One region of the Pseudomonas sp. ML2-2023-3 genome, then DNA from elsewhere that is predicted to be linked to it. Evidence: riboswitches for the same ligand, from Rfam matches in the RefSeq annotation. Region 1 holds a riboswitch; the other holds the start of a gene.
The links. A riboswitch is a leader RNA that binds a small molecule or an ion and turns the genes downstream of it on or off. The one in region 1 is predicted to bind cobalamin.
Positions count from the first base shown of each region.

Region 1 (3,202 bases):
GTTGCCGGTGGCGCGATCAACTTCCCAGATCGCGGCGCGGCCTTCTTCCTTGTCCATGCCGTTCTCGCCCACGTTGCTGTTGGAACCGACGGTGACATACAGCTTGGTGCCGTCAGGGCTGGCGATGACGTTTTTGGTCCAGTGATGGTTCAGTGGGCCGCCCGGTAAGTCGAGCACCTTGACCGGATTGGCTTTGATGCTGTTTTCGCCCGCCTGATAGGGGACGCGTAAAAGCTTGTCGGCGTCAGCGATATACAACTCGTCGCCCACCAGGGTCATGCCAAAAGGCGAGTTCAGATTGTCGAGAAAGACCGTGCGGGTTTCGGCCACGCCATCGTGGTCTGCATCGCGCAACAGGGTGATCCGGTTCGCGCTTGGCACTGCGGCCCCGGCGCGGGCCATCACCTTGTCTGCGATCCAGCCTTTGATCCCCTTGCTGTCATCCGGTTTGGGCGGTGCGTTGGTTTCTGCGACCAGCACATCGCCGTTGGGCAAGACATAGAGCCAGCGCGGATGATCCAGGCCTTCGGCGAAGGCGGCGACCTCCAGGCCTTGGGCAGCAATGGGCGTGGCGCCATCAGCCCAACCGACCGCCGGGGCGATATTGACGGTGGGTATCAGGGTTTTGTTCGGTTCGGGTAATTTGGGCGAGGGGCCGGTGCCATCACTTACTTGCAGGGTCGACGACTCGCCGCAGGCAGCCAATCCTGCCGCAAGTACGATGACAATAGCGTGCTGGCGCTTGAGCATGAAGAACTCCATTATGTTTTGGTCTCGTAGGTCATAGAGAAGCTTAGCCCTTCAAAGGTTCAGGTCGTAGCTTTGTATAGCCCTATTGGTGCCACCTTTAATTGACGCTCCACCCCCAACCCTCTAACCTTCGCGGCTTGTTTCAGGTGCTCGGCAACGTAACGTTGGTCGAGTGAAACAGGGAAGCCGGTGAGGGCGTGTTTGTCCTGCACAACCGCCATGATCCCGGCGCTGCCCCCGCAACGGTAAACGAGTCAATGCCACGCCAACTGCCACTGTGATTGCTCACGGGAAGGCGCGTGGACAAGGGCGCCCTGTACAGGGCCGTCCGCTTGTGAGCCCGGAGACCGGCCTGATCCATCCACCACTCTCGCGGCGGGCGATGCAGTGTGTTTTTTATGAATTCCCCCCCGCCTCCCGTTTGCATCATTGAGCCCCAACGGAGAGCTGCCATGAACGAATCCCCCGAACGCGACGAACGTCATCAGGCGCGCATGCTGCGCAAAAAAGCCGTCATGGATGAGCGCATTGCCAGCTCGCCCAATGAGTGCGGGCTACTGCTGGTGTTGACCGGCAATGGCAAAGGCAAGAGCAGTTCCGCTTTTGGCATGCTGGCACGGGCCATGGGCCACGGCATGCAGTGCGGCGTGGTGCAGTTCATCAAAGGTCGCAACAGCACTGGCGAGGAGATCTTCTTCCGCCGCTTCCCCGAGCAGGTGCGTTATCACGTGATGGGTGAAGGCTTTACCTGGGAAACCCAGGATCGCCAACGCGATATCGCGGCCGCCGAAGCCGCCTGGGAAGTATCCCGCGAGATGCTGCGTGACCCGTCCATCGGGCTGGTTGTACTGGATGAGCTGAACATCGCGCTCAAACACGGCTACCTCGACCTTGAGCAGGTGCTCGCCGACCTGCAAGCCCGTCCGCCAATGCAGCATGTGCTGGTCACCGGGCGTGGCGCCAAACCTGAGCTGATAGACCTGGCCGATACCGTGACTGAAATGGGTGTGGTCAAACACGCATTCCAAGCCGGGATCAAAGCCCAGAAAGGCATCGAATTGTGAGTGTTCAAGCATGAGAGAGTCGCGTCATTGCCCCGCGGTGTTGATCGCCGCACCGGCCTCCGGTCAGGGCAAGACCACCGTTACCGCCGCCTTGGCCCGATTGCATCGCAATCAGGGGCGCAAGGTGCGGGTGTTTAAATGTGGACCGGATTTTCTGGACCCGATGATTCTGGAGCGCGCCAGCGGTGCGCCGGTTTATCAGGTGGATTTGTGGATGGTGGGCGCGGATGAAAGTCGCCGCCTGCTGTGGGAAGCCGCTGGTGAAGCGGACCTGATCCTGATCGAAGGCGTGATGGGTCTGTTCGACGGTACACCTTCCAGCGCCGACCTGGCGCGCCATTTTGGGGTACCGGTGCTGGGTGTGATTGATGGCACCGCAATGGCCCAGACGTTTGGTGCGCTGGCCCTGGGCCTGGCCCGCTATCAACCGGACCTCCCGTTTGCCGGGGTGCTGGCCAACCGGGTTGGCACAGTGCGTCATGCACAGTTGCTCGAAGGCAGCCTGACCGAAGGCCTGCGCTGGTACGGCGCGTTGTCTCGCGAGACCGGGATCGAGTTGCCGAGTCGACACTTGGGGCTGGTTCAGGCGAGTGAGCTGAACGACCTGGATGCGCGTCTCGACGCGGCAGCCAATGCCCTGGCCAGCACCTGTGAGGTAGCGCTGCCACCCGCCGTTGAATTTGCAGCGCCCGAGCCTGTGCTGGTCGAGCCATTGTTGGCCGGGGTTCGGATTGCCGTGGCCCGGGATGAAGCCTTTGCCTTCACCTATGGTGCGAGTCTGGATCTGCTGCGGGCGATGGGAGCCGAGCTGGTGTTTTTCTCGCCGATTCGCGATGTCCGCCTGCCAGAAGCTGACAGCCTTTATTTGCCGGGCGGTTATCCCGAGTTGCATCACCTTGAGCTGTCGCGCAATACACCGATGCTGGAGGCGATTCGCGCCCATCACGCAGCCGGTAAACCGTTGCTGGCCGAATGTGGCGGCATGCTTTATCTGCTCGACGCCTTGACCGATGTCGACGGTCAGCGTGCCGAGCTGGTGGGTTTGCTGACGGGGGAGGCGAAGATGCAAAAGCGTCTGGCCGCGTTGGCATTGCAATCGGTGGACATGCCCGAGGGGTTGCTGCGTGGTCACACTTACCATCACTCGCTGACCAGCACTGAGCTTGAACCTGTTGCCCGTGGCCTGAGCCCCAATGGCGGGCGCGGTGCCGAAGCGGTGTATCGCGAAGGGCGGATGACCGCCTCTTACGTGCACTTCTACTTTCCGTCCAATCCTCAGGCGATTGCTGCGCTGTTTGCGCCGTGCGCTGTGACGGCGCCATGACCGATAACGCCTTTAGTCCTGAAGAACGCGCAGCGGTGTACCGCGCCATCGCCGAGCGCCGCGA
Region 1 is NZ_CP146343.1:1,979,242-1,982,443, forward strand. It holds gene V6P94_RS09190 (sorbosone dehydrogenase family protein) at 1-750, opposite strand, end outside; cobalamin riboswitch at 878-1,121, shown strand; gene cobO (cob(I)yrinic acid a,c-diamide adenosyltransferase) at 1,203-1,814, shown strand; gene V6P94_RS09200 (cobyrinate a,c-diamide synthase) at 1,825-3,138, shown strand; gene bluB (5,6-dimethylbenzimidazole synthase) at 3,135-3,202, shown strand, end outside.

Region 2 (3,202 bases), 1.1 Mb from region 1:
CTGGCATAACGGTTTTTTCGGCGTAACGGGTCAGAATCACGGTTTGCGAAATATCGGGCAACGTCAGTTCGGCCCCCAGAATGGCCGCACAGGCCGCGGTGGCAGTCACTCCCGGAATGATCTCAAAGGCAATGCCCAGCTCACGCAAGCAGCGGATCTGTTCGCCAATGGCCCCGTACAAGCTGGGGTCGCCGGAATGTACGCGGGCCACGTCCTGGCCTTTGGCGTCGGCGGCCTTGATCAGGGTGATGATCTGCTCAAGGTGCAGTTGCGCACTGTTGATCACCTGCTCAGCCTGATGGCCTTGCAGCACGGCCTCGGGGACCAGCGAACCCGCGTAAATGATCACCGGGCAACTGCGAATCAGGCGCTGGCCCTTGACGGTAATCAGCTCAGGATCGCCGGGTCCGGCGCCGATGAAATAAACAGTCATGGCAGTCTCTTGAAGGGGTTGAGATAGAGCTGTTCTTGAACAACGCTCATAGTGAGGCGGGGGATTATCGCGGGTTTTGCTCGAAACAGGCCAACGCAAAGGTGGCGCCGGGTGATTTTTGTCGCGTAATCAGCAAGGTAGCGGGTGCGCCGGCGAACCGCTCGGCCAGGGCCAGCGCAGCACTTTCGGCAATCCCGAAACACCCGGTTTTCTCGAACACAAGGTTCGACCGGTGACTCAGCTGAGGGGCGTACGGGGCAAGCTGTTGCGCACTGAAGACCTCAAGCTCCAGTTCCAGTCGAGCTGCCAGTTGCAGCAGTCCGGGTTCCTGGCGCTTGAGATCGACACTGGCCAGGGCACGGACCGCATTCAGCGGGATCCCGGCCCGGGCCAGAGAGCGTTCGATCAGACTCAACAGCTCTGCCGCGGTGCAATCCTGGCGACAGCCCAGGCCAATCACCAGGATTGGCGCTGTGCCGGTTGCCGTCATGCCGAGTACTGGCCTTCAGACTTGCGGCGAAACAGCCAGGCGCTGATCACGCCCAGGGCCAGCCAAAAGGCGAAGTTGGTCAGTTGCGAAGCAATCTTGAACTGCGACTCCAGCTCGGCCGGGGCCAGGCTTGAATGCACCAGTGGCTGGGGTGCGCCAAAAATATGCGGAACCACCAGAATCGCCACGCCCAGCACTTTCAGCGCCCAGTGCTTGCCAAATACCATCAGTGCGATGGCCACTGCGGTCGAAGCTGCGGTGCTGACCCACCAGATTTGACGCTGCAGCAAATCTGCCGCTGCAGTGCCCGGCAACTCGGGTGGCAGGCCCAGGGTCGGCGCCAGGCAGAACACCGCATAACCGGCAAGGCCCCAGAGCAGGCCCTGGGAAGTGCGCGTCGGGGCACGCAAGGTGTAAAGGCCGGCCAGCATCAAGGCAAAACCCACAGCAACCACCAGATTGCCGCCCGTGGTAGACAGCACGCGCTGCCAGCCATCTTCCGGCTCCCAGGCCTCGGCGTCGTGCTCGTGGGCTGGCATGGCCATGTCGGCATGCTCGTGCACTTCAGTGGCAGCAGGTTTTTCGTAGGTTTCGGCCTGCAAAATGAGTGGCGACACCCACAGGCTTTGCAGCAGGGTCAGCAGCAGGGCGGCCAGCAAGCCGGTGAAGCCTGCGGTTTGGGCGATACGCTTAATCATGGCAGGCAGTCTCAATGGCACGGGAAGGCGGAGCTGTGACGGGTGTCATGGGCCGCATTGTGAACCGCATCGATATGGGAGAACCCGGCGAAGTAAACGAGAAAAGCCCCCAGTACCGCAGCACCGACAGCCGCCACAATGCGTTGGCTTTGGGTGGCAGTGGTCGCGGCGGAATGGGTACGGCTGGTGCTGATAGACATGGCGCTTGCCTCAGGTCGGACGACGGGCAGCAAAGCGCAAGAAAACCCCGCGAACGAAGCCCGCAGGGTTTAACAGCGCCCGCCCACCGCGGGTTTGTTATTGAAAAATAACCAGGCCGGTCTCCGGGCTTGCGAGGGGCTCAAGGGTTGAGCCTGCAAACATCTCCTTCCCATGCACTCGGCACAGTGGATTTGATGTTTCTCTCGCTTACCGTTGCGGGGGCAGCGCCGGACTTGCCAGGACTAACGCCTGACGCACCGGTTTCCCGTTTCACCCTGTGAAGGGCACCTGATACAAGATGTGTAGGAAACCACAGCCCAGGAGAGTCGTCAATTTAAAGGGGGGGGTGTAGTCGCTGCCGCAGGCTGCGATAAGGGCCGCAGGACCTTCAAAAAGCGGGGCCGCTACGCAGCCCTCGCAGCCTGCGGCAGCGACTACACGTCAGGCGGTCAGCAGGCTTTTGACTTTGTCGCGCAACTGATCAATGGAGAAAGGTTTGCCAATCACCGCCATGCCTTCTGCGACCTCAAGGGTTTCGGCATAGCCGCTGGCAAACAGGATGGGCATTTTCTCGCGCATTTGGCGGGCCTTGGCTGCCAGCTCCCGGCCGTCCATGCCCGGCAACCCGACGTCGGTCATCAGCAGGTCAATGGGCTGGGCCGCATTCTCCAGCAGTTCCATGGCCTGCTCGCTGCCGTCTGCTTCAAGCACGCTGAAGTCCAGTTCTTGGAGCACGTCTACGATCAGCATCCGAACAATGGCGTCGTCTTCGACCACCAGGATGGTGGAGGGTGTAGCGGACATAATCATGATCTCGATAAAAAATGTAAGCGTGGGTCTCGCTGCAGCAAGGATAGCCTTGCCCAGCATTTGAATGTGCCTCTTTGTACGAAAATGTTCATTGTTGGGTAAGAAAATAGAACTATTGCTCGGTAATCCGGCAAACTCCAGTTTTTTAAGACTGCCCACAGGCCTGAAAATGAACTCACCTGTATCAATTGATGAGCGAAGCTTTCGCAAGCTTCTGAGTCGCAACGTTGGCTTGCCCCTGGCTGTCGGCGTGCTCAGTGCCGCGTTATTCGTGATCATGGTCAGCTATTTGTTATCAGTGATCAGGTGGGTGGAGCACAGCGACCGGGTTATCAGTAATACCAACGACGCCGTGCGGCTGACGGTGGATCTTGAAAGCGGCATGCGCGGGTTCCTGATTACCGGCGATGAGCATTTTCTGGACCCCTATGCCGTCGCCAAGCCGCAAATTGCGCTCCAGTTGAAGGGGTTGCAGGAGCTGGTCAGCGACAACCCGCAGCAGGTCGACCGGCTGAAACGCCTTGAGGCGCTGCAAAATGAGTGGAATGCCTACGCCCAGTCGATGGTCGA
Region 2 is NZ_CP146343.1:3,112,405-3,115,606, forward strand. It holds gene cobM (precorrin-4 C(11)-methyltransferase) at 1-433, opposite strand, end outside; gene V6P94_RS14305 (cobalamin biosynthesis protein) at 498-923, opposite strand; gene V6P94_RS14310 (CbtA family protein) at 920-1,621, opposite strand; gene V6P94_RS14315 (CbtB-domain containing protein) at 1,633-1,821, opposite strand; cobalamin riboswitch at 1,918-2,129, opposite strand; gene V6P94_RS14320 (response regulator) at 2,264-2,626, opposite strand; gene V6P94_RS14325 (response regulator) at 2,802-3,202, shown strand, end outside.
Region 2: another riboswitch for cobalamin. It lies ahead of V6P94_RS14315 (CbtB-domain containing protein); the one in region 1 lies ahead of cobO (cob(I)yrinic acid a,c-diamide adenosyltransferase).